3 regions of the Halomonas sp. G11 genome follow, and region 2 is predicted to be linked to each of the others. Evidence: predicted binding sites of a transcription regulator. Region 2 holds the regulator's gene; each other region holds the start of a gene.

Region 1 (10,039 bases), on a different contig from region 2:
TGCTGCCGATGGTGTCTGATAGCGTTTCACGCATGCGGTCAATATCAAACAGCAAGCTTTGCTGGTCCCGGGCGGAGAGCTTTGTCGTGCGCGTCAAATCGCCGTCGGCAATATGCCGGACCACGCTGGCGGCGTAGCGAGGATCACCCCCTAAACGGCGGGACACATCACGAATCACCCAGCCCATCAGCAGCGTCACCGGCACCCCGATAATCAACAAAATGACGCCCGAGCGGATTAGGCTCGATACAAACGCCGCATTGATATCATCGACATAAACGCCAGATGCCAGTGACCATCCCCATTCAGGCAAATGCGCCACATAGCTTAACTTGGGCACCTGCTCCTCGCCGCCCAAGCGAGTGGAGTAGTAACCTACGTGACCACCGCCTGCCTGCGCCATTTCAAGAAGATCGGCATACAGCCTTAGTCCGCTGGCATCCTGGTAGTCGCTCATGTCGGTACCAGCATCGCGACTGGGGTGGGAGACAATGCGCAGGTCGTTATCAAACGCAAAGACATATTCACCGTCGCCAAACCGGACGTTGGCGATATTATCAATAGCGCGTTCCTGCGCTTCTTCGAGGCTCAATTCCCCAGCCTCAACCTTTGCCTGTAGCGCTTCAATCTGGCTGTGCACGCCTTCAATGACGTATTGCAGGCTGTCACGGCGTTCACTCTCGATGGTCTGCCGGTTTTCCCATGCCAACCAGCCCACCAGTAACAGCATGGCACTCCAGATAATGGCGAGCGTACCCCATAGTTTTTGCGTCGTTGTCATACGCTTCATAATGCTTCCTGATGATGTCGATAATATGTGTTATGTGTGAGAACCAGCCACGTAGTGTTTATCGACTCAGCCAGTAAAATCTTGACTACCAAAGTGGGTTGTCCAGTTAATAAATTTTATTGTTTATATGAAAAATATATTAATTTATTCTAATTTATAAGGCTTATAAAAAGCCAGAGACAGCAATAGAGCCGCCTCTGGCTGATAGCATCGTCTGATGGGGGCGCTAAAAAGCGTAGCGTCAACCGGCGCGAGCATGCGTTAGCGTGTCGAGCGCACTTCGCCGTATGCAGGCGCTGGTTTGGCAACTCAAACAGCGTAAGACGGCGCTTTGCTCACCAGTGCCTTCGAGGCGAAAGCGGGCCAGAAACGCTGAGGTGGGAGACTCGAAATTGCCGCAACGGCGGCAAATGATGTCAACACCGCGGACTTTGTAGTTGATGATGATAGGTTGCACGCTGACCTCCTACCCGTGGGTGTTGTTGGGTCACTCGTCACACAACCTGGTAGTGGCAAGTGGTGGACTATTAACCATAGGCCATGGTGGGGAGTTCGGTGAGCAAAAAAGTCATTTTTTTCGACTTTCATATCCTGGGTTAGATAAACCCTTGGTCTTGAAGTGCACTGTGGGCGCCTAGCGCAGAGGATGCGCATCAGGGAAGACCAAGCAGGATGCTTGATGGACTCAAGGACGCATGAACAGGACGTTCATGAAGAAGGATCAAGGAGGACCTGCTCAAACCCCAGCCCGCAATGGCTGGGGTTTTTTGCGAATGCCGTGATCAATCGGCTTTTTCAGCGTTTTCTTCGTCGTCGGGTTTGTCGCTACCCTGGTGGCCAAGGGGGCTTGCCTGGTCAAGGCGTGGATGGTTATCGAGGAATTCACGCTTCAGGTCAGGCAGTTTATCCAGCGCTTTCAAAGTGTGGGTCAACGCATGGATGGCGGCCAATACGTCTTGGGTATTGCCGGTTTCCGAAATCGTGTGCATGTTGCGAATCGGGAAACCAATTGACGTGGCGGCACTGTCCACCGACGCCAACACACCCGCCATCCCATCGGTGCCCGTGTCAACGCCGACCATGTCGCGCTGCATGGGGATGTCATTGGCTTTGGCCGCCTGGGCAATCACGCGGTTCAACTGTTCGCTGGCGACCGAGCCCACCGCCATGGTGAAGCCTTTGCCCATCTCCAACGGCTGCATGCGTTTATCGCCGATGCCGGGAGCGGCCACGTAGTCGTGGTTTACATCGACGCCAATCAGCGCATCAGGTTTCATTTCGCCCGCCATGACGCGGCTGCCGAAGCGGCCAATCTCTTCGTAGCTGGCAATCGCGAACAGTACGCGTACATTTTGGGTGCCGCCTGCCTCGGCGATCAGCTTGGCGACTTCAGCGGTCACAAAGCAGCCCAGGCCGTTATCCAGGTAGGCGCCATAGAAGGTGTTGGGGCTAAAGCCTTCGCGAATAGGGCGGTCAAAAATAATCGAGTCGCCGGGGCGCACGCCAAGATTGAGTACCTGCTGTTTCTTGTTTTCGCCGTGGATCTGCAAATCCAGATAGATTTGCTCTTTCTTCAGGCCTTTGCTGCCATCGCGCATGGCGGGGTCGGAAAAATGAATGGCGCCCAGGGCTTCCACCGTGCCGCCTTCAATGCAGCGGTAGCTGCCGGGGGCATCCGGGTCTTCGCTAAACAGCTTCACTTCATGGCCGACCAGTACGGTGGGCAAGAAGGAGTCGGTGTTGATCCAGATCTTGCCGTCTTCACCAATCGAGCGCACCTGCATGCGGATTTTATCCGCATGGCCGATGATCATGACCTTGAACATGTCATCCTGACCGGGATGGGTATCGAGCACGACGCCCGCATTGCCCTTGAACTGGTGCAGATGCCAGTCGCTCGGGGCAAAGCTTTCAAAATAGGGCTTTAACACGCCGTAGGTCATGGCGGCTTCCAGGCCCACGGGGCTTGGCGCCGCCAGGATATCGCGCATCAGCTTGAACTGCGCGTCGGGCATGGGTTGTGTCCAGGGTGTGGCGCTATCACTCATTAAGCTTTCTCCAGTTGAGGGATAATCAAGATGATCCAGTGTGACAGATTATGCCGCCATACGCGTCCTCGGTAGGCGACGTTTAGACGATGTCATGTTGGTGGGGTTCATCTTATGATGGCTTTAGTAAAGCCGCATATAAAAACCCAGCATTCACGACGAGGATGTCGATATGGCCACCGTTACCCTTCGCTCTCAGCGCTTCAAGGTGCTGCTGGCGGGTGTTTTCAGTCAGTTGCTGTGTATTGGGGTGGCGCGCTTTGCCTATACGCCGCTATTGCCCGTCATGCAGCAGCAGAGCTGGATTGGCGACGCCGATGGTGGTTGGCTGGCGGCACTCAATTACGCGGGCTATATGCTGGGCGCGGTGCTGGCGGCGTCGATTCGTCGTATTCATGTCAAAGATACGCTGTACCGTATTTGCCTGGTACTGGCCGTTCTCACCACGGCAGGCATGGCACTGACCGAGCATTTCTGGCTCTGGGCGGGGCTGCGTTTTTTGGCGGGGTTTTCGAGCAGCGGCGCGATGCTGCTGGCCTCGGGGCTGATTCTTCACTGGTTGATTCAGCACCGCCAGCGCGGTGAGTTGGGCATTCATTTTGCCGGGCTTGGCCTTGGCATTGTCCTTGCGGCCGTCGCCGTTGAGCTGATGTTGGCGTTGTCGCTGGACTGGCAGGCGCAATGGTGGGGATTCAGCCTGCTTGGCGTAGTGTTGCTCGTACCCGCCTGGCGCTGGCTGCCCAGGCCACTGCCTGCCGTGCCCGGTACCTCGGGGGATAACACCGCCGCCGCCAACCCACCCACCCGTACCTTTATGCGCTGGATGCTGGCCGCTTATTTCTGTGCGGGTTATGGCTATGTGATCAGCGCTACTTTCATCGTCACGATTGTGGAGCGCGAACCGCTGTTGGCCGGTGCCGGTAACTGGACCTTTGCGTTGGTGGGCCTGGCGGCGGCCCCTGCGGTCATCCTGTGGGATCTTGTAGCGCGTCGTATCGGCTATTTGGGTGCACTTATACTGGCCATGAGTCTGCAGGTTATCGGCATTGTCCTGCCCGCCATGACGACGAATCTGGCGGCAGTGCTGCTCAGCGCAGTGCTTTATGGCGGCACCTTTCTGGGGTGTGTCAGCCTGGTACTGACCATGGCGGGGCGGCTGTATCCCGCCAGCCCCGCACGCTTGATGGGGCAAATGACCCTGGCCTACGGCGCCGCGCAGATTATCGCGCCGGCGCTGACAGGCATGTTGGCGGAGGCTTCAGGCCACTATAACGTTGGTCTCTGGCTGGCCGGTGGCTTCGTGGCTCTGGGCGCCCTGTTGTTTGCCTGGTTGCGGCGTGTCGACCAAACTGCGCAGCGGCTGGACGCCGAGGCCAAAGCCGCCGTGTATGCCTCGTAGTGACGTCTTGAATGTCGCCATGATGTGTTGAATGGCCGCGCGCGTCAGGATTTTTTGCGCATTCGTTGCCAAATCCTCTAGGATAAGCGCTTTTTCCAACAGGGTGGTAGATCATGGCGTCTTCTGGGCAACCGCGCATCCAATGGTTAGGCCGCTGGGGCTTTATGCTGGCGGCGACGGGGTCGGCCGTTGGGTTAGGCAATATTTGGAAGTTTCCCTATATCACCGGGGAGTTTGGTGGGGGAGCCTTCGTGCTGGTCTATCTCGCCTGTATCCTGGCGGTGGGCGTGCCGGTCATGATGACCGAGATTGCCTTTGGGCGGCGCGGTCAGGGGAGCCCGGTCGATGCCATTCGCCGGGTGGTCAACGAGTCCGGCCGGTCTTCAGTATGGTCATTGATCGGCTGGATGGCGATGCTCTGCGGTTTCATGATTCTGTCGTTTTATGTCGTTGTGGCGGGCTGGTCGTTTTCCTATCTGTGGAAGATGCTGACCGGCGGCCTTTCGGGGAGCAGCGTTGACGATATGGCCGCAGTGTTTGGTGCCAATAACGCCAACCCCTGGAACCTGGGCTTCTGGAGTACCCTGGTCACGCTGCTGACCATGCTGATCGTCGGCAAAGGCGTGCAGGAGGGCATTGAAAAAAACGTCAGTTGGATGATGCCCGGGCTGGTGCTGATGCTGGCGCTGTTGATTGTGTTTGGCGTTTTTTCGGGCGGCTTTGGTCAGGCATTCAGTTTCCTGTTTTCTTTCAAGGCGGGCAGTCTTTCCAGTGAAGGCATGCTGGCCGCGCTGGGGCACGCGTTTTTCACCTTGTCACTGGCCTCCGGGGCCATCCTGACTTACGGCAGCTACCTGCCTAAAGGGACTTCCATCGGGCGCACCACGCTAAGCGTGGCGGTTGCCGATACCGTGGTGGCCTTGATGGCCGGACTGGCCATCTTTCCGGTGATTTTTGCCAACGGGATGGATCCCGCCGAAGGCCCAGGGCTTATCTTCATGAGCTTGCCGTTGGCGTTTCAAGCGATGCCGCTGGGGACGCTGTTTGGCATTCTGTTTTTCCTGATGTTATCGATGGCCGCACTGACCTCGGCGATTTCGATGGTCGAGGCGACGGTGTCCTGGCTATGTGATAACAAAGGTCTCTCGCGTAAAGCGGCCTCGTGGGGCACCGGCATCGTACTTTGGCTGATCAGTACCCTGGCGATGCTGTCGTTCAACCTGGGCGCCGACTGGACGCTGGCGGGTAAGAACTTCTTTGACTGGCTGGATTACCTGACCTCGCGCTTGATGATGCCGTTGGGCGGCCTGGGCATGGTCGTGCTGGCAGGCTTTGTGTTGAAGAGCGAGACGTTCCGCGATGAGCTGGGGCTTTCACCGCTGCCCTATGCGCTGTGGCTGACCATGGTGCGCTACGTCAGCCCGCTCGGTATCGTGGTGATTTTTATCAACGCGCTGGATATTTATCAGGTCTCCTTTGTCGCGCACTGGCCGTGGTTACTGGCGATTCTGGTCGCCATGGCGTGCTTGGGCGAAACGCTCAGCCCGCGGTTGCGTCATGTTCGGAGCCCCCGCTGAGCGCTGTTACGGCTGCGATTGTTGCCGTCTTGCCTTGGCGTCGGCAATCGCGCCTGGGTGAGTGCCGACTTCAAGTAACTCATCCCAGCGCGTGGTATAGCGATTCGAGCGATGAGCGCAGCGCAGTTGCCAAGGGGCTTCGTCATCGGTCATCCCGAAGCGGATCATGTCTTGCCCCATACGCTGGTTGATGGCGTCCACGGTGGCCATTAGCCGGGGATGGTGGCGGGCGGGGGCATCGAGTAGCGATAGCTGATGCTGTTGGGCGTCGACGAGATCCAGCAGCATCACGCCAGCTTTCATGAACCGATAGCCGGGGCGGTATATCTGCTCAAGGCCCTGGCGGACGGCGTCGAGGATCACGCGTGTATCGTCGCTGGGGGTGGGTAACGCGACCAGGGTGTGGGGAAAGTACTGTGGCTGGTCACGGCGGTGGCGGTTGGTTTTCAGGAACAGCATCACCGAGCGCGCCAGGCTGTGCTGCTCGCGAAGTTTTGTGGCACTACGCTGGGCATGGCGGCGGAGTGCCTCGTGCACCTGCGTTTTTACCCCGGTGGGCTGACCAAAAGAGCGCGACGTCATGATGCGCTGGCGCGGCTGATCCACCGCGTTCATTGTCAGGCAGGGGGTGCCACGCAGTTCCAGGGCGGTGCGCGCCAGCACCACGGAAAAGCGTTTGCGCAGCTGTTTCTTATCGCACTCGCGTAAATCCAGGGCGCTATGGATGCCGCTAATGGCAAGCCGTTCGGCAAGCCGCCTGCCCACGCCCCATACCTCACTGACCGGCGTTTGCTTCAGCAAGGCGGTGGTGCTGGCGTCGTTCCCGGCAAGCAGGCAAACGCCCTGGTAGTGCGGCTGCTTCTTGGCTGCATGGTTGGCGAGCTTGGCCAGGGTGTGGGTCGGTGCCAGCCCGATACATACCGGTAACCCAAGGCAACGATGAATGTCTCGGCGTAGGCGATCGCCCAGGGCCTGGCACTGGTGCTCGCTCATGCCCTCCAGGTAGACAAACATTTCATCGATGGAGTAGGGGGCGATGTCAGGGCAAGCGTCCCGCAGCAGTTGGGCGAGCCGTGCCGACATGTCGCCATACAGCTCATAGTTGGACGACAGCAGATGAATCTCGCCGCGCTGGCGGAGCCCCTCCAGTTTGAAGGCAGGGGTGCCCATGGGAATATCCATCGCTTTCATTTCCGCCGAGCGGGCGATTACGCAGCCGTCGTTGTTGGACATCACGCCGACGGCCTTGCCCTCCAGATGGGGCTGGAAAACACGTTCGCAGCTGACGTAAAAGTTGTTGGCGTCGACCAGTCCGATCATGGCGGTGACATCATCGCAGGTATTCGTGAATGACCGCCCGGACAACACCCCATACCTGACAGTCGTTGTCTTCCAGGGGCAGCGGCGGATAATGTGGGTGCGCTGAGCACAAGTGCGGCGTGCCGTGATAGAGCGCGTAGCGCTTGATCAGTAGTTCGTCGTCGAACATGGCGACCAGAATATGCCCCAGACGAGGGGAAAGGCTACGGTCAACCACCAGCAGGTCGCGATCGAAAATTCCCCAACCCTCCATGCTGTCACCGGTGGCGGTCAGGTAAAACGTGTGGGTGGGGTTCTTGATCAGGCGCACGTTGAGGTCCAGCGTGCGCGGCTCGTAATCCTGGGCGGGGGAAGGGAAGCCGCTAAACCCAGCGCGGCCGTGTAGCGGAGGAAAGGGCAGCGACTGATGCGTTAACGGCACGGCTGGCGCGATAGGCGATAACGGCTGCGTCATGGTCAGCCTCCTCACTGGCAAAATATGTATTTATATACAGTATTTGGCCATGGGGATAAAATTGCAAGAGCTGTTAGGAATATCCGTGAAGGCTTATCTTGCCAGCCAGAGGCCCACCACAATGGCGCTGGTCACAGCGATGAAAAAGACCCAGTTGCGCGTTCGGGTATCACGGTGGGGTTTCATAAAGGCCTCGCTAGCAGGAAAAGATGGACGTCGGTGAGTGTCAGTCATTTTGTACAGACAATGACGTTTGGCATGGTACCGTTTGTGCTTTATGCCGTCATCTTGCTGCCTAGGGCGGTTGGTTTGCTTAGGATAGATTAATAATGTCCCACCCCACTTCAAGGCGTTATCCGCACTCCCTTTCCCTCGCCCACGGTCGTCTGGCGGCGCTGAGCTGGGGGCGCGAGGAGGCGCCCACTTGGCTGGCACTCCACGGCTGGCTCGATAATGCGGCAAGCTTTTCCCGGTTAGCGCCATTGCTGGTGGAAGCGCTGGATATTCGTATTGTGGCCATCGATTTCCGTGGTCATGGCTATTCGGCACACGCCCCGACGGGGCAGGATTACGCGCTGTGGGATTATTGCCACGACGTACTGGATGCCATGGAAGACCTGGCCATTGAGCGAGCGGTGCTGCTCGCCCATTCCATGGGCGCCGCGGTGGCCTGTTTACTGGCGGCTGCCTTGCCGGAGCGCATTGAGCGAATGACGCTGCTGGATGGCTTGGGTGCGCTCAATACCCCCGCCAGTGACACGGCAAGCCAGCTGCGCAAGGGGTTAATGGCGCATAGACGGCCCACTTCCCGGGCACCGCGTTACCCTGATCTGGCCACCGCGGTGGCGGCCCGCGTGGCCGGTGGTGTTACCCCGTTAGATACCATCACGGCCACGCCGCTGGTGGAGCGCAATGCCGATGTGGCGGCTGACGGGCACGTACAGATGCGCACCGACAGCCGCTTGTTGAAGCCATCGCTGGTACGCTTTACGCCTTCCCAGGTGTTAGCGCTACTGGCCGACATCCAGGCACCGGTGCTATTGATAGAAGGTGAGGAGGGCATCTTAGGCGAGCGCGGCTGGGCGGGAAAAGCCCGCCAGGCGGTACCCCACTTAACACGCCATGTACTGGCAGGCGGTCATCACCTGCACCTTGAACCCCAGGGGGTGTCCCGCGTTGCCGAGGTAATTACGCAATCTATCCATGAAACGTCGGGATCAGTCGTAGGAAACGAGCAATGAACGAACCGAATCTGGCCGATGGCAGTGTATCGAACGGCAATAACGGTAATAAAGTGGCGCTGGTTCTGGGTAGCGGCGGTGCCCGGGGCTATGCGCACATCGGTGTGATTGAGGCATTGGAAGCCCGGGGTTACGAGATTATCTCGATTGCCGGGTGCTCCATGGGCGCGCTGATAGGCGGTATTTATGCGTCGGGTAAGCTTCCCGAATACCGTGAATGGGTGTGTAACCTGGACTATCTGGATGTGCTCAAGCTGGTCGATGTGACCTGGAGCCCGATGGGCGCCATGCGGGCCAGCAAGATCATGAGCAAGCTGGAAGGGCTGGTCGGCGATACATTGATGGAAGACCTGCCGATTCCGGTAACCACCGTGGCCACTGACCTGGTACGTCAGCGCGAGGTATGGTTTCAAAACGGCCCGCTGCTGCGCGCGATACGGGCATCGATCGCCGTGCCCGGCGTGATTACCCCTGTGCATCTGGGAGGGCAGGTACTGGTCGACGGTGGCCTGCTGAATCCGCTGCCCATGATGCCCATACTCGCCGCCCACGAGGCAGACTTTGTGGTGGCGGTCAACGTGACCGCCCACAGCCCGCAGCCGGTGTCTTTGGAGACCCTGCTTCCCAGTGACGAGAATAGCGATAGCCGCACCACCCGGGAGCGTGATCGCGATGCCAATATCGGTGGCTGGATGGACGAAGTGCGGGCTACCACGCGGCGACTATGGGGCGAGCTGGGCAGCCGTAACGAAGAGGGTGAGGTGGATGAGACGCTGGACCTTCGCGGCAAGCGGGAATGGGGCAAGCTGGATATGATCCTCGAATCGTTCGATATTACCCAGGCGGCGCTGGCGAAATATAAGATTGCCGGTTACCCGCCAGATATTCTCATCGAAGTTCCCAAAACGGTGTGCAGTACCTACGAGTTTCACCGTGCCAGGGATCTGATCCGCCTGGGCCGTCATCTGGCCGATGATGCCCTGGCACGGCGTATGCCCGACACCGCGTCGGATGCGCAAGAACCGGGTATGGCAGAATAAGGGGCCTACTGGCCGCGTTTGCGTAGCAGGATGTAGACCGCGCCGGTGCCGCCGTCGATCTCAATGGCAGAGCAGAACGCCAGGACGCCGGGCCACTCGCGCAGCCAGGCGTTGGTGTGGCTTTTCAGTACTGGAAAATCAGCCGTTGTGCCCCAGGCCTTACCGTGGAC
Region 2 (10,039 bases):
AGTCTTCCGCGGTGGCCGAGCTGCGCACGGCAACCTTCAACGCAGGGTGACGCTGCTGAAGGCTTTCGTAGGCGCTACGCAGTTCTTTTTCGAACGTCGGGGGCAGCGGCGTGTCGATCACCCACTGACGGATCGTCTTCCCGGCCTCGGCCAATGCTTTGACATCGTCGACATCCAGCCGCGCCAGCATCTGGTTGATACGCTCGTTGAGACCTTCATGGGCGAGAAACTCTCGGTAGGCATGAGCCGTGGTAGCAAAGCCACCTGGCACCGTGACCCCCGCTCCCGATAAATTGGAGATCATTTCGCCAAGCGAGGCGTTTTTGCCACCCACGCGTTCGACGTCAGCCATACCCAATTGATCGAACCATAGAATGTAATTGTTCACGCAACCCCCTCGCTCGATAGGCCAGCGATCACGACAACCGCCAGAGATGAATGCGGACACCCTAGCACCGCCCCGGTGTATTCGCCATTGGTCTAATAGCGAAGGCGATGGAGGATTTTTACAACAGGCGGCCTTTTTGAACCTTTGTTGTAGTCGCGACTCGAGCACCGTTGTGCCGGACGTCATCCCGACCCACAATAGGCACAACGTTCAGGAGAGCAAACACCATGCAGCGCACGGCATTTTTCATTTCGGATGGGACGGGCATCACCGCAGAGAGCCTGGGGAGAAGCCTGTTGGCCCAGTTCAGCGATGTCGAGATCAACATGCAGACCAAGCCCTATATCGACACTCTGGACAAAGCCCAGGCCCTGGCCGAGATCATCGATGCGACGGCCGTTCGGGACGGCCAAAGGCCGATCATTATCGACACCATTGTCGATCAGCAAATCCGCGACGTGATTCGCAAGGCCGCCGGCTTCAAGGTGGATATCTTCTCCACCTTTCTGGAACCGCTCGAACAGGAGCTCGCGACCCATTCCTCCTACAGCGTTGGGCGAACGCACTCGATTGGCAGCGACGATGTTTACATGGACCGCATTCACTCGGTGCACTTCGCGCTGGACAACGACGATGGCGCACGCACCCACCAGTACGATAAAGCCGACATTATACTGGTCGGGGTTTCGCGCTGCGGCAAAACCCCCACGTCGCTCTATCTGGCGCTACAATTTGGCATTCGCGCCGCCAACTACCCCCTCACGGAAGACGACCTGGACGAAGACGGCATGCTGAAATTGCCCCGGGTTCTTGCCCCCCATCGGCACAAGTTGTTTGGCCTGACAATCGACGCCAGGCGGCTGGCCGCCATTCGCAACGAACGCAGGCCCAACAGTCGCTACAGCTCCATGGACCAATGCATGCAGGAGATCGAACAGGCTGAAGCATTATACCGCCGCCTGCACATCCCCTATATCGACGCCACGCGCTTCTCAGTGGAAGAAATATCCACTCGCATGATTGCTGAAACCGGCTTGGCACGGCGATTTTCACCCCGCTAGGGGCCCATGAGATCACATGCCCTTGGGCGCGAAGATGCCAGGGGCATTGCGCCAGTAACCCTTGTAATCCATACCAAAGCCAAATACGTACCGGTCGGCGACCTCCAGGCTACAGTAGTCAGCCTTCAGCCCGGGCACTGCCTTGCGGTCGTGGCGCTTGTCGACCAGGACCGCCGTGGTAATGCTGGCAGCCTGCGCTTCCTGGCAATAGTTCAGAATGGCCGCCAGCGTCGTGCCTTCATCGAGGATGTCGTCGACGATAACGACATGCCGACCGGCCATGGGAATCTCCGGCGACACCCGCCAGAAAAGCTCTCCGCCACGGGTTTCGTTGCGGTAGCGCGTGGCGTGCAGGTAGTCGACCTCAAGCGGAAAGCCCAACCGGGTCAACAGGTGGCCTGTGGTGATCAAGCCGCCATTCATGACGCAATAAAAGACCGGTAGTTTATCGCCCAGATCCGCGCTGATCTGCTCAGCCATTCGGTCCAGCGCCTGCTCCACCTGCTGCTGGGAAATCAAGCAGTCTGCGTTGTCCATGAGCTCGCGCATGGTGTCGAGGGATGCGAGCGCTTCTTTGTCTAGCTTTGCCATTGAAGTTCCAGTCTACTTGGTAAAACAATCGTTAACTGCTGCGTGAATGAGCGGCCATGGCCTCTAGCTGGGCATGCGTACGCCGCCAGCGGCTGAGCGCCGGTAGCGCATCCAGATCGGGACGCGCGCGTTTGTAGCGTAGCTTGCCGGGCCTGACAGACTGAGGCGTTGGAACGGCGGCAACGACCTCAAGCGCCGCCTCGCGATCATTGCATACCAGCAACATGTCACAGCCCGCGGCAAGCGCAGCCGCTGCGCGTTCGCGGGGCCCACCGGCCTCATGGGCACCCGCCATGCTCAAATCGTCGGAAAAGATACAGCCCTTAAATCCCAGCGATTGACGCAGCATCCCCAGCCAACTGGGTGAAAAGCCGGCGGGTCGCTTGTCAAATGCCGAGTAAACAATATGCGCTGGCATGACACCATCAAGCTTTTTGGCCAGGGCGCTGAAAGGCACCAGATCGTGCTGTTTGAGCGTCTCAAAAGGCCGATCATCAACGGGCAAGGCAAGATGTGAATCGCCCGCCACGCCGCCATGACCGGGAAAATGCTTGCCGATCGCTGCCATACCGGCCTCATGTAGCCCGGCCACCAGCGCGCCACCCAGTTCAGTAACTTGCGCGGCCTCAGGGCCAAAGCTGCGGTCGCCAATCATGCTGTTCAAGCCACTATCGACATCCAGCACGGGAGCAAAGCTGATATCCAACCCGCAGGCGGCCATTTCCATGCCCAGCAGCCAACCGGTGTCCTGAGCAAGCCCCAGGGCCGCCGCACGATCCTGCTGGTAATAATCGCCCAGCCGGGCCATCGGTGGCAGGCGCGTCAGTCCTTGCTTGATACGCTGGACGCGACCGCCTTCCTGATCCACTGCCAGCAACACGTCGGGGCGAAGCTGACGCACCTGGCCGCACAGTTTTCTGACCTGGTGGGCATCTTCGACATTGCGTCCAAACAGGATAACGCCACCCACCGCGGGGGCTTTAAGCAACTGCCTCTCCGCGGCGGTCAGCGTTGTCCCTTCAAGGTCCAACATGACCGAGCCCAAAGGATGTGTCATAGCGGGATGTCCAAAAAAAGGCGCTAACTCTAGACGATGATTAGCGAGGAGTCCAACGATCAACGGCTGTCGTGTAACCAGACAGGCGTCCCTGGTGCCGCATGCTCAAACAGCCAAAGAAGATCTGCATTACGCAGCCGTACGCAGCCATGGGAGGCGGGCTGTCCCATGGGCTGGTCCGGCGGCGTACCATGCAGATAAATATAGCGACGCTGGGAATCGACCTGACCACCGCGGTTTATCCCCGGTTCCAGGCCACACAGCCATAGAATGCGCGTCAGAATCCAATCTCGCTCGGGAAACGCCTCAGCCAGCTCGGCGTTAAAGACTTCTCCCGTCCAGCGGCGTCCTTTGAAGACAGCATTTTCCGGGGCATCGGCGCCAATGGCGGCACGAATATAGTGCCAGCCCAGCGGCGTTTGCCCGCTACCCTGCTGATTACCCAGGCCCTGGCGACCGGTGGAAATGTCGCACTCATGACGGCACATATCGCCTTGCCAGGCGCGCAACCGTTGTGAGTGGGCGTCGATTTCAAGCCACAGCCCCTCCCGGGGCGGCATGTCAATGAGCGACGGTGTCTGCATGGTGCTCAATGTCCTTCTCATCAGGTAATGGCGCGTTCATCGCCGCCACCACTACCGGCCGCAGTCGGCGAACCAGGTCGCGGACCGAGACATGCTGGTGGTAATCCTTTTCGGCAATATCGCGCAGCGCATCCAGTCCTGAAAGCGTAAAGATGACGGTACCGAGCATAAAGTGTAGCCGCCAGAAGCGCTCGGCGTCCGGCAGATCCGGTGTCGCACGGCGAACCAGCTCGGTGAAACGGCTGAACACATCACCGTATTGCTGCTGGATGTAGCGCCGTAAATGCCCCTGAGCCTGGCTGTACGCAAGCCCCAGCAAACGCATGAAGACTTTGAGGCTATTGCGTTCGGCAGGCACCGTCAGCACGGTTGTGGCCATGGTTTCGAGGAGCACTTCAAGGGGGATGTCACGACCCTCGTAGCGGGCTTCAAGTTCATCCAGGGCGCTATGAAAGCGTTGGGAAAACGGATCCAGATAGCGAGCAAACACTGCCTGGATGAGTGCTTTCTTGGATCCAAAGTGATAGTTCACCGCGGCAAGATTGACCCGTGCCTTGCTGGTAATGTTGCGTAAAGAGGTTTCGGCAAAGCCGCGCTCGGCAAAAAGCACTTCAGCGGTATCCAGAATGCGCGTCACCGTATCCGATTGAGCCATGCTGCTCTCCTAAAACGGGCCAAAAAAGCGGGCCATAAAAAACGGATGTTTTAAACAAACTAGGATACTACGTTATCGGTTGTTACCTCTCAACGTTTACCTGAGCACTTGCCCCGTCCCCATCGTGACCTCGCATCCCTATATACATCAATTTGTTAGCTGACTTATCTCAAAGATATACTGGACAGGAGAACATGCTGTATACTTAACCACATACTGTTAATTACGCACTGTTAACCACGCCGGATAGGTCAACAGAAACGCAGTCTTGCTCACTTATTCAATCTGGAGGCTGGTATGTCGCGGCCATTAACCGTTCGCCAACAAAATGTGTTCGACTTTATTGTCAAGACCATGGGTGAGCTCGGCTATCCGCCCACTCGGGCTGAAATAGCCAAGGCGCTGGGGTTCCGCTCACCCAATGCAGCGGAAGAGCATTTGCGCGCACTCGAGCGCAAAGGTGTCATTCGCATTATTCGCAATACGTCTCGTGGCATACGCCTGCCCAACCAGGAGCCCCAGGAAACGCCAGACGCCCTGCCAGCCTCAGACGCTGCCAGCGGCCTGCCCATCATTGGCGAAGTCGCAGCGGGGAGCCCCATCCTGGCCGCTGAGCACATCGATCGTTACTGCCCCCTGCCCGCCGACTACTTCACGCCCAGGGCCGATTACCTGCTGCGCGTGCGCGGGCTGTCGATGCAGAACGTTGGCATCCTCGAAGGCGACCTGCTTGCCGTGCATCGTACCCAGCGCGTCCGCGATGGCCAGATTGTTGTCGCCCGCCTGGAAGACGAGGTAACCGTCAAGCGTTTCAAACGCGAGGGCCACCAGGTCACACTCATTGCGGAAAACCCCGACTTCGATCCGATCAATATCGATTTACGCACCCAACCGCTCGATATTGAAGGGGTTGGGGTCGGCGTCATCCGCGGCGGCAATGGCCAGTCGCTCGGCTAGCTGAACACGATGGTTTTATTGCCGTGCACCAGCACGCGGTCTTCCAGGTGCCAGCGAAGGCCGCGAGCAAGAACGGCTTTTTCCACATCACGGCCAAAACGTACCAGGTCGGTCGGCGTGTGACAGTGACTGACCCGGTGGATGTCCTGCTCGATGATGGGTCCTGCATCCAGCTCCTGAGTCACATAATGGCAGGTGGCACCTATCAGCTTGACGCCACGCTGATAAGCCTGGTGGTAAGGCTTGGCGCCAGCAAAAGACGGCAGAAAGCTGTGGTGGATATTGATTACCTGCCCCGCGTAGCGTTCACACAACGCTGGCGGTAGAATCTGCATGTAGCGCGCCAGCACGATGCTGTCGGCCCGGGCATCGTCAATAAGCGCCTGCACCTGCTCAAAGGCCGCTGTCTTGTCCGCCGGATCTACCGGCACATGGTGATACGGAATTCCATACCACTCGGTTAACGAACGCATGTCATCATGGTTGGAAATAACGCCCACGATATCGCAGTCCAGCTCCCCCACCTGCCAGCGGTAAAGCAGATCGACCAGGCAGTGGGATTCTCGTGAGACCATCAGAACAACCCGCTGCCGTTTCTGAGTATCGACCAGCGCCCATTGCATGTCGAACCGCTCCGCCACCGGCTCGAAGGCCGAACGTAACGCCTCTGCCGACATGCCCAGCGAATCCGCCAATATTTCGTAGCGCATGAAAAAACGCCCGGTTTCCAGATCGGAATGCTGGCTGGCCTCGGTAATCGACCCGCCCTGATCCGCGATAAAACTCGAAACCTTCGCGACGATCCCCACCTGGTCCGGGCAGGACACCACCAGACGATAAAAATGCGACATAGTCATTACTCTTCAAAGTTGCCGTTCACAGTTGCCGGGCGGCGACGATCGGGCCGTCCGTTGGCATTAAACAAACGTCTAGTGTACAGAATGCAGCGCCCGCAATCACCGCCCGCAACGGCAGCGATTGTTAGCCGCCCGCCCCATCCCGTATAGTTAACCAATTACTTTCTAGGCTTTATTACTCTGATGCATCCACCGCGCGTTCATATTCGTCCCCGTCGTCGCCCTCCCTTACGCCTCTTGCCGTTAGGCGGCTGCGGGGAAATTGGCATGAACCTGACGCTTTATGGATACGAAGACCACTGGGTCGCCGTGGATTGCGGCATGATGATCCGCCAGGATTTACCCAATGCGCCGTTGCAGGTGCCCAACCTGGAAACCCCCAAAGCCCTGGGCATTTCACCGCAAGCGCTCTACATCACCCACGGACACGAAGACCACATTGGGGCGGTCGCCTGGCTCTGGCCCCACTGGCAGTGCCCGATCTATGCGACGCCGCTGGCGGCAGGCCTGCTGCGCCTGAAGTTTGCCGAACACCAACTAAGCAGCGCCGCCATTCACGTGGTCGAACCCGGTGAGGCATTGGAAAGCGGCCCCTTCACCCTGCGCTACCTGGCGGTTCCGCACTCGATACCCGAGAGCTGCTCGCTGATGGTCATGGCAGGCCGCTACCGGGTATTGCATAGCGGGGACTGGAAGCTTGATCCTGAACCGATTATCGGTGCGCCGATCAATCAGGCGCAGTTCAAGGCATTGGCGCCGGTTGACCTGGTAGTGGGTGATTCCACCAATGCCCCTATCCCCGGCCACTCGGGCAGCGAAGGCGATGTTGCAAGAGCGCTTGTTGAAACACTCGCTGGCTGCGAAGGGCGCGTCATTGTTTCCTGCTTCGCCAGTAATCTGGCCCGCGTATTGGCGATTGGCCGCGCAGCTTACCAGTGTGGTCGGCGCGTCAGCCTGATGGGGCGCTCGATGGAGCGCATGGTGGGTGTCGCACGCGGCCTCGGCTATCTGGACGACTTTCCCGCCGTGGTGCCCGCTCACGATCTGGGGTATTTGCCGCCGGATGAAGTCGTGGTCATTGCCACCGGCAGCCAAGGTGAGCCGCGCGCCGCCCTGCAGCGACTTGCCCAGGGGCGTCATCCTCACGTGGACTTACAGCCCGGTGACAACGTGATTTTTTCCGCCAAAGCCATTCCGGGTAACGAGCGACCCATCGAACAGTTGAAAAAGCGCCTGCAGCAGTTGGGCGTCAAGCTCTTCGATGAGTTCAGTCACCCGCAGCTTCACGCGACCGGGCATCCGGCACAGGACGAAATCACCCGCTTTTATCAGTGGCTGACGCCAAGCCACCTGTTGCCGGTTCACGGTGAGAGTCTTCATCAACAGGCTCACCAGCAGCTGGCGACGTCGCTGGGCATTCAAGCGCCCTTGGCGCCGGTCAATGGCGACTTGATCCGCTTCGATCAGCAAGGGCTGCATCACGAGCAGCACTACCCGCAACCGCCGTGCATCGTCAGTCAGAACAGCGTGGTGCCCCACCCTGGGCTGGAGAGTGAAAACAGCACCCTCCCTCGACGGGGCAGCCTCTATCTGGCGCTACCGGTGACGGCCACCCAGACCGGATGGACGCGCGTCGGGCGGTTGATGCTGGATAATACCAGTGCCAGTTCATTCGACGAAGACAGCTTCAGTGAATGGCTGGATGATCAGCTTGCCGAACTCCATGCAGATACCCTGGCGGACCTGCGGCTGGGCCTCCAGCCCCGCCTGATTGCCTGGCTGGCAGAACGGCTACAGCATTTACCTGACGTTCATCTGCAGATCATGGCCAGCGAGCTGCCAGCGACAATGGCTGACGAATAGCCTCCCCACGCCCGCCAATGCCATAAGGTTACCAGCGGGCGGCATCCTCGATATCCGAGTGACGTTCCTTGACCCAGTAATCCCCGTGGCGACCATGCTCTTTCTTCCAGAACGGTGCCCGGGTCTTGAGCCAGTCCATGATGAAATCGCAGGCTTCAAAGGCTTCGCGACGATGGGCACTCGCCACCAGCACTCTGACGATGGCATCGCCGGGGCGCATGTGGCCGACACGATGAATAATCGTGACGGCGCTTAGCGTCCAGCGCTCTCCCGCCTCTTCCGCAATACGCTGCAAGGTTGACTCGGTCATGCCTGGATAATGTTCCAGGGTTAACCCAGTGACATCGGGCGTTTCGTTGAAATCACGCACCAGGCCGGTAAAGCTGACGACGCCGCCAATATCCGTGCGGCCTGCAATACTGGCCTCATAGCCATAGGCCATGTCGAAAGGTGCCTCTTGAACGCGAATGGTAATGTCCATGTTTAGCCCCCGGTGACCGGCGGAAAGAAAGCAACCTCGTCATCGTCGGTAATTCGCGCGTCATCATTGGCCATGACCTGGTTGATGGCGCATAGCGTACGCTGGTCCTGCAACAGCTGAAAACGTTCGTCCTGAGCCGCCAGCGCTACTTTGAGGCCCGCAATATCGCGACTTTCGAGTTGATCGAAAGTCACTACCCGCTCGTTTTCACCCAGCTGCTCGCGCAGCTCGGCAAGAAACTTGACCAGCACGCAGGGCGAATGACAGCGCCCTCCCAGGCTCACTTCGCCCGCAGCCCCCTGGCCTGTCACGATCGGCGTCGCCGGTTCAGGTGCCATTTCGCGCTGGTACTCGCCCCGCTGACCGCCGCGCTTGCTGTCCAGTTGTACCGCGTCGATGCGCATGGTTTTGTCGACCGCCTTGCACATATCATAAAGCGTTAGACAGGCCACGGAGACAGCCGTCAACGCTTCCATTTCGACCCCCGTGCGGCCATTCAGGCGGCAGTTCGCGGTCACATGGACACAGCTTTCATCGGGGTCGACATCAAATTCTATGGCCACTTTGGAAAGTGCCAACGAGTGGCACAGCGGGATCAATTCATGGGTGCGCTTTGCCGCCTGGATGCCCGCGATACGGGCGGTGGCCAACACATCACCCTTGGGTAAAGCTCCCTCGCTCAACTGCTTCAGGGTAGCGGGTTGCATCACAATACGCCCGGAAGCCACCGCTTCCCGGCGCGTTTCCTGTTTATCTGCAACATCCACCATGCGGGCTTCGCCGCGGCTATTGAGATGCGTTAACTGCATGGAGTCACCTATCAGTGCGTGAAACATCATCGAGCCGTTGGCCCGCCATCCAACCGATTATCCAGCGTGTAATCGCGTCGCTATCATCAAGTGCCAGTTGCGTCGTTGCGGCCGACAGCGCGACGGGAGGCTCCCCCTGAAGCGCGACGGCTTCGACACCCTGGCTATGCAGAATTTCCGCATCGCCTATCCCCTCACGATAAAGCACCAGCTTGGCCAGGGGCCAGGCCTTGAAGCCTTCCACCAGCACCAGGTCAGGCTGATGCACGGCTACCATTGCCAGCAACTGATTCAAGTCCGGCTCTTCGCCGTCTGGCGTTTCCTGCATCAGCGCCAGGCGTTGGCGGGATGCAATCAGCATGGGGGCTGCGCCTGCACTACGTAGCTTATAGCTATCTTTTCCCGGCTGATCGATATCAAACCGATGATGAGCGTGCTTGATCACCGCCACCTGGATACCCTCTACCCGCAGACGAGGTAACAACTGCTCCAGCAGCGTCGTCTTCCCCGTCCCGCTCCAGGCCGCAATTCCCAGCACGGGAAAGGGTAGCGATGGATCTAACGGCATAAGCGCTTGGCTCCCAATGAAAAAGGTTAATGGGTGTGATCAGCTTCATCTGCTGGCTCGTCCGGCAACACCCAGTTCAACACGATACCCACAAGCGCCGCCAGGCTAACGCCTTGCAGTGTAAACTGACCATTACCCACCTGCATGCCGCCGATACCAAAGACAAGG
Region 3 (10,039 bases), on a different contig from region 2:
TTCCGTGAAGACCCCATCGCAAACACCATTCCCTCAATGCGCATCATCGGCAAGCTGATGGGCGATGAAGCCGCCGCCGAGGAATTCATCACCTTCGCCGAGGAACAGCTGGCAAGGGTTACGGATGTCATCGAGCAGGCCGACCCCGAGCGTCCCAGCGTCTTCATCGACCGGGCAGGCGGCTACTCGGACGAGTGCTGTATGAGCTTTGGCCCTGCCAACTTTGGCGAATATGTGACCCTGGCGGGCGGCACCAACATTGCTGCGGATATCATCCCCAACACCTTCGGTACATTGAACCCCGAGCAGATTATCGCTGCTGACCCAGACCATGTGGTGGTGACCGGCGGCAGTTGGGATGCCTACGTGCCGGGCGGTGATTGGGTCGGCGTCGGGCCTGGCGCTGACATGGATAAAGCGCGGGCCAAGCTCGAGGCTCTCACCGAGCGCACCGCCATGACCGGCATTCAGGCGGTCGAATCGGATAACTTCCACGCTATCTGGCACCAGTTCTACAACAGCCCCTATTATTTTGTCGCCATCCAGCAATTGGCGAAGTGGCTGCACCCTGACCTGTTTGCCGACCTGGACCCGGAAGCCACCATGGCGGAACTGCACGATCGCTTTTTGCCCATCGACTACGAACCCGGCTACTGGTTATCCCTGAATGACGACTGAAAGCATCGCGACAACACCTGACGTGCCGAATTCACAGGGGCGCGCCTTTTATCGCAGCCAGGTATTTCGTCGCCAGATGATTCTGGCGGCGCTGGTCGTCGCGCTCTTCTTCAGCCTATGCGTCGACCTTGCCCTCGGCCCTGCGCGCTATAGCCTGGGCGAGGTCATGGCCGCGCTGTTTACCCCTGACAGCGTCAGCCAGCAGGCCCGGGTGATTCTCTGGGAAATCCGCATGCCGGTGGCCCTGATGGCGCTGGTGGTAGGCGCGAGCCTTTCCATCGCCGGGGCGCAGATGCAAACCATCCTGAGCAACCCGCTGGCCAGCCCCTTCACACTGGGCATTTCGGCGGGGGCAAGCTTTGGTGCCGCCCTGGGGCTAGCCTTTGGTGTCGCCATCATCCCCGCCGCCATCGAGTACGTGGTGCCCATCAATGCGTTCCTGATGGCCATGGTCACCGCCTTTCTCATCCATGCGCTCAGCCTCAAGCGCGGCGTGACGGTGGAGACCATCGTACTGCTGGGCATCGCAATGGTGTTCATCTTCAACTCGCTGATGGCGCTGATCCAGTTCTTCGCCAGCCAGCAGGCCGTGGCGGCGGTGGTGTTCTGGACCATGGGCAGCCTGACCAAAGCGACCTGGCCGAAATTCTGGATCGCACTGAGCGTGCTGGCCATGGTGATGCCGCTGCTGGCGCGTCACGGCTGGGCGCTCACCGCCATGCGACTGGGCGACGCCAAGGCCGAAAGCATGGGCGTGAATCCCCGTGCGCTGCGACTGGAAGTATTGGTGCTGGTATCGCTACTGGCCGCGATTGCGGTGGCGTTTGTGGGCACCATCGGCTTTATTGGCCTGGTCGGGCCGCACATTGCACGCATTCTTTTAGGCGAGGACCAGCGCTTCTTCCTGCCCGGCTCGGCGCTGTGTGGCGCGCTGATTCTTTCCGTGGGGTCCGTGATTTCCAAAATCATCATCCCCGGCACCATCATCCCCATTGGTATCATCACCTCACTCGTGGGCATTCCCTTCTTTCTATTTCTCGTGCTTAACCACAAGAAGGCGTCATGGTAACCCTACAGCTGACTCATGTTTCCGCCCGTTACGGGCGTAACCCCATTATCCAGGACATCACGACACCGCCCTTTCAGGGTGGACAGATAGTCGCCCTGCTGGGGCCTAACGCCGCCGGTAAGTCGACCCTTTTTCGGCGCATCCTGGGGCTATTGAAAGGTGACGGCGAGGTCACTATCAGCGGCACCAGCGCCGAGCGCCCAGTGGCCTACATGCCTCAGGACACGGGAGCAAGGGCGGTACTGACGGTGTATGAGTCAGTGCTGTTAGCGCGCATGCAGGGGCGCAGCCTGAAAGTGCAAAGCGAGGATCTGGCCCAGGTTGACCGCGCCCTTGAGGAATTGAACATTGCCGCCCTTGGCGAGCGTGATATCGGCGACCTGAGCGGTGGACAGCGCCAACTGGTCAGCGCCGCCCAGGCGCTGGTGCAGGAGCCCGAGATCCTGATGCTCGATGAGCCCACCTCGGCGCTCGACCTAAACCGCCAGATCAGCCTGCTTGGCGTGCTACGGCGGCTGGCCGACGAGCGCCAGATGCTCATTCTGGTGGCGTTGCACGACCTGGGCCATGCGCTGCGCTTCAGCGATGCCGCCATGGTCCTCGAACACGGCCGCCTGATTGCCTGCGGCCCCACGGAGGACGTCATCACGCCTTCGCTGCTGCAATCCGTTTACCACGTCAATGCGCGGATCGAGCCCTGCTCGAAAGGCAGCCCGCAGCTTATCGTCGAAGAGGCCATTTAAGCCGCCGCCCTTCCATGGCGGCCAGCGCCACCCCGCTCAGCATCAGCGGGAGTGCCAGCAGAAAAGCACTCGAGACAGGTATCCCGAACAGCACCCAATCCGCCAACACGGGCCAAACCAGGGCAATATACTCAAAGGGCGCCAGGCGGGACGCTTCCGCGTAGCGTAACGCCAGCGTCATCGCGATATGCGCCGCCCCGCCAAACAGGCCCGAGAGCACCAGCAACCCAAACTCCGTCGGGCTAAGCGCCGCCCAGCCAAGAGGCAGGGTTGCAAGTCCCGCCAGCGACGACACCAGAATAAAGTAGAACGCGATGGAAGCCGCCGTTTCCGTGCGTGAAATCCGCCGAACGGTCAACAGCGCCCCTGCCGTTAACAGGGCACTGAGCGCGCCTAGCGCATAGCCAGCCACCTGCCCATCCGCCCCGTCCGCACTCAGCCCCGGCAACACCAACACCGCCATCCCGCCAAGGGCCAGCACAATAGCCCCCGCCCGATAGAGCGAAAACCGTTCACCCAGCAGCAATATCCCGCCCACCGCCATGAATACCGGCGTCAATTGGGCAAGCAGCGTGGCCTCGGCAACCGGCAACAACGCAACCGCCGCAAAGGACGCAAACATCGCCGCCGCCCCCAACCCCGATCGCAGGGCATGGCCCAGTGGGCGACGCGTTGCCAGGCCGCGGGGAAATTCATGGCGCAGGACGAGAAACACCATGATCGGCAACAGCGCGAACAGCGAGCGGAAAAACACCGACTGGCCGACCGGCACGGCGTCGCTGACCGCCTTGATGCTGACCAGCATGCCGGTAAACAGCAGACCTGACAGAACCCTGAGCAAAATCCCTGTTACGGGCCTATCCTGGAGGTTATTCATGATGCGCAGCACTCCCCATACAGCAAAAACCCCCGGCGAACCGAGGGTTTTGAGCTTAACCGCCGACTAATGCCATTAGTCCGGCATTACGGCTTCATCTCTTCAAAAAACTTCTTCACGCTGTCGAAGAAGCCGGTTTTCTTGGGTGAGTGATGGCTGTTGCTGCCTTCCAGGCTTTCTTGGAACTGGCGCAGCAGACGCTTCTGCTCCTCGCTGAGCTTGACGGGCGTTTCCACCACGACTTTGCACAGCAGATCACCAGGGACACCACCGCGAACCGGTTTGACGCCCTTGCCCTTGAGCCGGAACATCTTGCCGGTTTGGGTTTCCGGCGGAATCTTCAGCTTCACTCGGCCATCGAGCGTCGGCACTTCCAGCTCACCGCCCAATGCCGCATCGACGAAGTTGATCGGCACGTCACATTGCAGGTGCTTGCCGTCACGCTGGAAGATATGGTGCGGCTTGATGGCCACCTGGACGTACAGGTCGCCGGGTGGGCCGCCATTGATACCACTTTCGCCTTCCGCGTTCAGGCGGATACGGTCGCCGGTATCCACACCCGGTGGGATTTTCACCGACAGTGTCCGGGTCTCGCGCACGCGCCCTTCGCCGTTACACTTGTGACACGGCACCTTGATGTGCTGGCCTGAGCCATGGCAGGTCGGGCAGGTTTGCTGAACTGCAAAAAAGCCCTGCTGCATACGCACCTGGCCGTGACCATGGCAGGTGGGGCAGGTGTCCTTGCTTGACCCCGGCTCGGCGCCACCGCCGTCACAGCGGTCGCATTCGATATGCCGTGGCACACGGATATCAACCGTGGTACCGGCAACGGCATTTTCCAGATCCAGTTCCAGGTTGTAGCGCAGGTCAGAACCGCGCGCCGGAGCATTGGGACCACGACGACGACCGCCGCCACCGCCGAAAATATCGCCAAACACATCGCCGAAGATGTCGCTGAAATCGCCAGCGCCACCGCCGCCGAAACCACCGCCACCAAAGCCTCCGCCCTGGCCGTCTACGCCGGCATGACCAAACTGGTCGTAGGCCGCACGTTTTTCGCTGTCGGTCAGGACTTCGTAGGCTTCCGACACTTCGCGGAATTTTTCCGCCGCGGTATCGTCTTCCGGGTTGCGGTCAGGGTGATATTTTTGCGCAAGGCGACGGTAGGCTTTCTTGATCTCTTTCTGATCAGCCCCTTTGTCGACACCCAGGATTTCATAATAATCGCGTTGGGACATGGGTCCTACGCCTCTTGGTTAGCTACGCATTCAACTGCACATTTAACTATGTGTTAACGACATAGTGTTAACGACAGAGTATTTAAGACACAGTATTTAACGACACATCAAGCCTTGTGCGTCTTGGACGTGGAAACAGCAACGCGGGAGTTGCCCCCCGCGTCGCCGCCTACCTCGTCAGAAAGAGCACTTACTGCTTTTTCTGATCGTCGTTGACTTCTTCATACTCGGCGTCGACCACGTCTTCATCGGGCTTGGCGTTGGCCTGGTCAGCACCTTCCTGACCCGGCTGCTCAGCGCCCTCTGCCTGTTCGGCGTACATCTTCTGCGCCAGTTGACCGGAGGCTTCCGTGAGCGCGTCAAGTTTCTGCTGGATCAACTCCTGATCGTCGCCCTTGGTGGCTTCTTCCAGTTCGCTGATCGCAGTCTCGATGGACTGTTTCTCATCATCGGTTGCCTTGTCACCGGCTTCTTCCAACGTTTTGCGGGTGGCATGGATCATGCCGTCCGCCTGGTTACGCAACTGCACCAGCGCTTCGAATTTCTTGTCTTCGTCAGCGTGGGCTTCGGCATCGCGTACCATCTGCTCGATCTCTTCTTCGCTCAAGCCGCTGGACGCCTTGATGACGATCGACTGCTCCTTGCCGGTCGCCTTGTCTTTCGCGGAGACGTTCAGGATGCCGTTGGCATCCAGGTCGAAGGCCACCTCGATCTGCGGCACACCGCGCGGCGCCGGTGGAATATCGGCAAGGTCGAAGCGACCCAGCGACTTGTTCTGCGACACTTGCTTGCGCTCACCCTGGACGGCGTGGATGGTGACCGCCGTCTGGTTGTCATCCGCCGTGGAGAAGGTCTGCGTCTTCTTGGTCGGGATGGTGGTGTTCTTCTCGATCAGCGGTGTCATCACGCCACCCAGAGTTTCGATACCCAGGGTCAGCGGCGTCACGTCGAGGAGCAGCACATCTTTCACGTCACCGCCCAGAACGCCGCCCTGGATCGCTGCACCGACGGCCACGGCTTCGTCCGGGTTGACGTCTTTGCGTGCGTCCTTGCCGAAGAACTCAGCGGCTTTCTGCTGAACCAGCGGCATGCGGGTCTGACCACCGACCAGGATCACGTCGTCGATTTCAGACGCCGACAGGCCAGCATCTTTCAGGGCCACCTTGCACGGCTCCATGGAACGCTGCACCAGGTCGTCTACCAGTGACTCGAGCTTGGCGCGGGTCACTTTCACGTTCAGGTGCTTCGGACCGGTGTTATCGGCCGTAATGTAGGGCAGATTGACATCGGTCTGCTGAGCGCTGGAAAGCTCGATCTTGGCTTTCTCGGCCGCTTCTTTCAGACGCTGCATGGCCAGATTGTCGCCGGACAGGTCGATGCCGCTGTCGGACTTGAACTGGTCCACCAGATAGTTGATCAGCGCCAGGTCAAAGTCTTCGCCGCCCAGGAAGGTGTCGCCGTTGGTGGCCAACACTTCAAACTGGGTTTCACCGTCGACATCAGCCACTTCGATGATCGAAATATCAAAAGTACCGCCACCCAGGTCGTATACCGCGATGGTCTTGTCACCGCGTGACTTGTCCATGCCATAGGCAAGCGCCGCGGCAGTCGGCTCGTTGATGATACGCTTGACTTCCAGACCGGCGATGCGGCCTGCGTCCTTGGTGGCCTGGCGCTGGCTGTCGTTGAAGTAGGCCGGTACGGTGATAACCGCTTCGGTGACGGTTTCACCGAGGTAGTCTTCTGCCGTCTTCTTCATTTTCTTGAGCACTTCCGCGCTCACCTGCGGCGGTGCCATTTTCTGGCCTTTCACTTCTACCCAGGCATCACCGTTATCGGCTTCAATGATCTTGTACGGCACCATCTTGATGTCTTTCTGGACAACGTCGTCTTTAAAACGACGGCCGATCAGACGCTTGATGGCATAAAGCGTATTTTCGGGGTTGGTGACCGCCTGGCGCTTGGCGGCCTGACCAACGAGCGTCTCACCGTCTTCGGTGTACGCGATGATGGACGGTGTGGTACGGCCACCTTCTGCGTTTTCAATGACTTTTGCACTGTCGCCATCGAGCACCGATACACAAGAGTTTGTGGTGCCCAAATCAATACCAATAATGCGTCCCATAATAAGAACCTCGTATTCGGTTGTTTCAATACATCAAACTGGTAGCGGGATTTCCCGCGGGGTTGCCCCTTTATCTGGGGGCCACCTGAGACTTTTCAAGGCCCTTTTTAGGCCTTTACTGCGTTATGACTCATTCGCTTTCTGACTGACCACGACCATGGCCGGGCGAACCAGACGTCCGTTCAGCAAGTAGCCTTTCTGCATGACCTCCATGACCGTATTCGGCTCCTGCTCAGGGTTCGGCACCATCGCCATGGCTTCGTGAACCTGAGGGTCAAACGGCTCACCCTGGGGATCGATGCTTTCAACGCCAAACTTGCTCAGCACATCGAGCTGCATCTTCAGGGTCATCGAGACCCCTTCGCGATGCACCTCGGAGGCATCTTCCTGCATCGACTCAAGCGCTTTTTCCAGGCTGTCGATGACCGGCAGAAGCTCTTTCACAAACTTTTCCAGGGCGAATTTGCGGGCCTTCTCAGCTTCCTGCTCCGCCCGGCGGCGCACATTTTGCGCTTCGGCGGCTTCTCTGAGCGACTGATCCTTGGCTTCTGCCAGACGCTGCTCCAGGTCCTGCACCTTGGCGGCCAGAACATCGACTTCAGCCTCGTCGTCGACACGATCGACAACGGCCTCATCGTCATTAATAAGGCCTTCCAGCTCACCTTCAACCAGGCGATCCTCAGATTCCTGTTCCGGCGTCTCTGATTCCTGCTCCTGGCGAGCCAGCTCGTCATCCATCGGGGTTTGCGATTCTTTTGCCATGCCTTGCTCCTGCAACGTTCGAGGGGCGTGCGGTACGCCCAAATAATAAGTAGCGACGTAAATTGGCTATGCACCGTATATGGGGACCATAAAAGCCATCTCAAGTGGGCATTGAAGCGCGTTTTCGACTACTGTATAAAACAACAATATTCAGACGCATTGACTACGCTCGTTCCGCTGCGCCTCAGGAGGCCCTCATGCTGACTCAGCTTGCCATTCGAGATTACGCGATCGTTGAGCACCTGGAACTCGACCTGACCCATGGCATGACCGCCATTACCGGCGAGACCGGGGCAGGCAAATCGATTCTGCTGGGCGCACTGGGCCTTTGCCTGGGCGAGCGCGCCGACGCAGGCAGCGTCCGCCACGGCAGCGAACGCACTGATCTATCGGCGCGTTTTGATATTCAGCATTTACCCGCGGCCAGCGAGTGGCTCGGCAGCCGCGAACTGCCCAACGACGAATGCCTGTTAAGGCGGGTGGTAACGGCAAGCGGGCGCTCCAAGGCATGGATCAATGGACAACCGGCCACGATCAGCGACCTAAAATCGCTTGGGGAACATCTGGTGCAGATTCACGGCCAGCATGCCCACCAGGCGCTGATGCGCGAAGAAACCCATCTCGCACTTCTCGACGATTATGCGGGCCTTCGCGACACCGCCCAGCAGCTGGCCGAGACGTACCGTGACTGGCGCAGCGCCAACCGCCGCCTCAAGCAGCGCAAGGAAGCCGGCAGCGAGGTAGAAGCCAAACGGCAGCTGCTGCGCTACCAGGTGGAGGAGCTCGATCAGTTGGGCCTTGCTGAAGGCGAACTGCAAACCCTTGAAGAAGAACAACACTCCCTTGCCCACGCCGATGAAACACTCCGCGAAACGCAGTTTGCCGCTGACTGCTGCGCCAGCGATGAGGGCGGGGCACTGTCGCTGCTCAACCAGGCTTATACACATTTAAGCGCCTTGCCGGGCAGCGACAAGGGCACGCTGGCCAACACCCTGGCGATGCTCAGCGACGCGCGCATTCAGGTCGAAGAGGCCGCCAGCGAGCTCAACCGCCTCGCCAGCACCACCGAACTCGACCCCGAGCGCCTGGCGTGGGTGGAAGAGCGTTTAGCGGACGTGCACCGTATTGCTCGCAAGCACCATGTGGCACCGGAAGAAGTCTGCGCACTGCATGCGGAACTGAGCCGGGAAGTCGCCGAGCTGGATAACAGCGAGAACGACATCGAAGCCCTGGGCGCCCAGGTAGCGGAACTTCGCGAGCGCTATCGACGTGACGCCAAGCACCTCAGCGAGGGTCGTCAGAAAGCCGCCGTCCGTTTGGGGAAGGAGGTCCAGCAGCAGCTAAGCTTCCTGGCCATGGGCAAGGCGCGCTTTGAAGTGGAGGTCACGCCCCGAGAGACACCGGCGGCAGAAGGCCTCGATCAGGTTCACTTTTTAATCAGCGCCAACCCCGGGCAGCCCGCCAGACCGCTCACCAAAGTAGCCTCTGGCGGTGAGCTTTCGCGCATCAGCCTGGCGATTCAGGTCGTCGCCGCGTCCCACTCCACCATCCCAAGCCTGGTGTTTGATGAAGTGGACGTCGGGGTTTCCGGTGCTACCGCCGAGATTGTCGGCCAGCTGCTCCGCAAGCTGGGTGAAAACGGCCAGGTAATGACGGTCACCCACCTGCCTCAGGTGGCCGCCCAGGCTCACCAGCACCTGCACATTGAGAAACACGCCCGGCGCGATACCACCCTGACGCACATGGCCCTGCTGGATGAACAGGGCAGAGTCAGCGAACTGGCTCGCATGCTGGGCGGCGTCAAACTCTCGGACCAAACCCTGGCCCATGCCCGTGAAATGCTCAATGCCAGCCAGCGCCAGCCCCACTGACGATGGCGGGTCGAAGGGCTGCTGGGCAACCGTGTATTTCAAGCGCGCAATAAAACGCCCCTAGGCCGCCTGGTATTTAAGCCAGGCAGCCTAGAGGCATTGGGGCGTGCATCAAAGCCCGAGCTAGGGTTAACCCCTATTTCTTATTAGTTGGCCCGCTGTCCTGGCGTGTTACGTCCGATCCTCGGGGGCGCACGTATAACACCAACGCATGGTCAACTAATTCATAGCCGTGCTCTTCAGCGATTTCTTGCTGGCGTCGCTCAATGATCTCGTCAACGAACTCGACGATTTCACCGCTTTCCAGACACACCATGTGGTCATGGTGGTCTTCTTGCGTCATCTCGAATACCGCGTGGCCGCCATCGAAATTATGACGAATCACGAGGCCCGCTGACTCGAACTGAGTCAGCACACGGTAGACAGTTGCCAGCCCCACATCTTCGCCCGCATCTATCAGTGTTTTATACACTTCTTCTGCGCTAAGGTGGTGCTGACCCGATGCAGTTTCGAGAATCTGCAGGATTTTGACGCGCGGCAGGGTCACTTTCAGCCCGGCTTTACGTAATTCATGGTTCTTATCGGCCATGGTTGCTCTTCGCAGTAACAGGTTAGGTCGGGTATGATCGACCGAAACCACGATAGTGAAGAATAGGCTCAAATGCAAAAATTGACT

Evidence for each region. The regulator LexA, encoded in region 2, represses DNA repair genes until DNA is damaged. The targets are predictions, from matches to a motif close to TACTGTNTANNTANACAGTA.
Region 1: ADS46_RS17575 (LexA family protein) is a predicted target of LexA. The motif match lies at 7,611-7,630, and genes of this name have one in related genera.
Region 3: recN (DNA repair protein RecN) is a predicted target of LexA. The motif match lies at 7,622-7,641, and genes of this name have one in related genera.

Annotation. Positions count from the first base shown of each region.
Region 1 is NZ_LYXG01000043.1:105,637-115,675, reverse strand. Features, by position in the region: gene ADS46_RS17605 (methyl-accepting chemotaxis protein) at 1-790, opposite strand, end outside; gene ADS46_RS17595 (M20/M25/M40 family metallo-hydrolase) at 1,573-2,838, opposite strand; gene ADS46_RS17590 (YbfB/YjiJ family MFS transporter) at 3,011-4,237, shown strand; gene ADS46_RS17585 (sodium-dependent transporter) at 4,351-5,814, shown strand; gene ADS46_RS17580 (Y-family DNA polymerase) at 5,821-7,134, opposite strand; gene ADS46_RS17575 (LexA family protein) at 7,145-7,588, opposite strand; gene ADS46_RS17565 (alpha/beta fold hydrolase) at 7,918-8,829, shown strand; gene ADS46_RS17560 (patatin-like phospholipase family protein) at 8,826-9,869, shown strand; gene ADS46_RS17555 (Smr/MutS family protein) at 9,875-10,039, opposite strand, start outside.
Region 2 is NZ_LYXG01000002.1:86,085-96,123, reverse strand. Features, by position in the region: gene ppsA (phosphoenolpyruvate synthase) at 1-388, opposite strand, end outside; gene ppsR (pyruvate, water dikinase regulatory protein) at 616-1,449, shown strand; gene ADS46_RS01645 (hypoxanthine-guanine phosphoribosyltransferase) at 1,462-2,040, opposite strand; gene nagZ (beta-N-acetylhexosaminidase) at 2,072-3,097, opposite strand; gene ADS46_RS01635 (L,D-transpeptidase) at 3,157-3,681, opposite strand; gene ADS46_RS01630 (TetR/AcrR family transcriptional regulator) at 3,659-4,336, opposite strand; gene lexA (transcriptional repressor LexA) at 4,634-5,293, shown strand; gene purU (formyltetrahydrofolate deformylase) at 5,290-6,144, opposite strand; gene ADS46_RS01615 (ribonuclease J) at 6,418-8,013, shown strand; gene moaE (molybdopterin synthase catalytic subunit MoaE) at 8,042-8,494, opposite strand; gene moaC (cyclic pyranopterin monophosphate synthase MoaC) at 8,497-9,303, opposite strand; gene mobB (molybdopterin-guanine dinucleotide biosynthesis protein B) at 9,308-9,871, opposite strand; gene ADS46_RS01595 (uracil-xanthine permease family protein) at 9,898-10,039, opposite strand, start outside.
Region 3 is NZ_LYXG01000005.1:48,009-58,047, forward strand. Features, by position in the region: gene ADS46_RS03125 (ABC transporter substrate-binding protein) at 1-678, shown strand, start outside; gene ADS46_RS03130 (FecCD family ABC transporter permease) at 668-1,747, shown strand; gene ADS46_RS03135 (ABC transporter ATP-binding protein) at 1,741-2,490, shown strand; gene ADS46_RS03140 (DMT family transporter) at 2,468-3,367, opposite strand; gene dnaJ (molecular chaperone DnaJ) at 3,454-4,605, opposite strand; gene dnaK (molecular chaperone DnaK) at 4,796-6,730, opposite strand; gene grpE (nucleotide exchange factor GrpE) at 6,854-7,492, opposite strand; gene recN (DNA repair protein RecN) at 7,690-9,363, shown strand; gene fur (ferric iron uptake transcriptional regulator) at 9,500-9,952, opposite strand; gene ADS46_RS03170 (outer membrane protein assembly factor BamE) at 10,025-10,039, shown strand, end outside.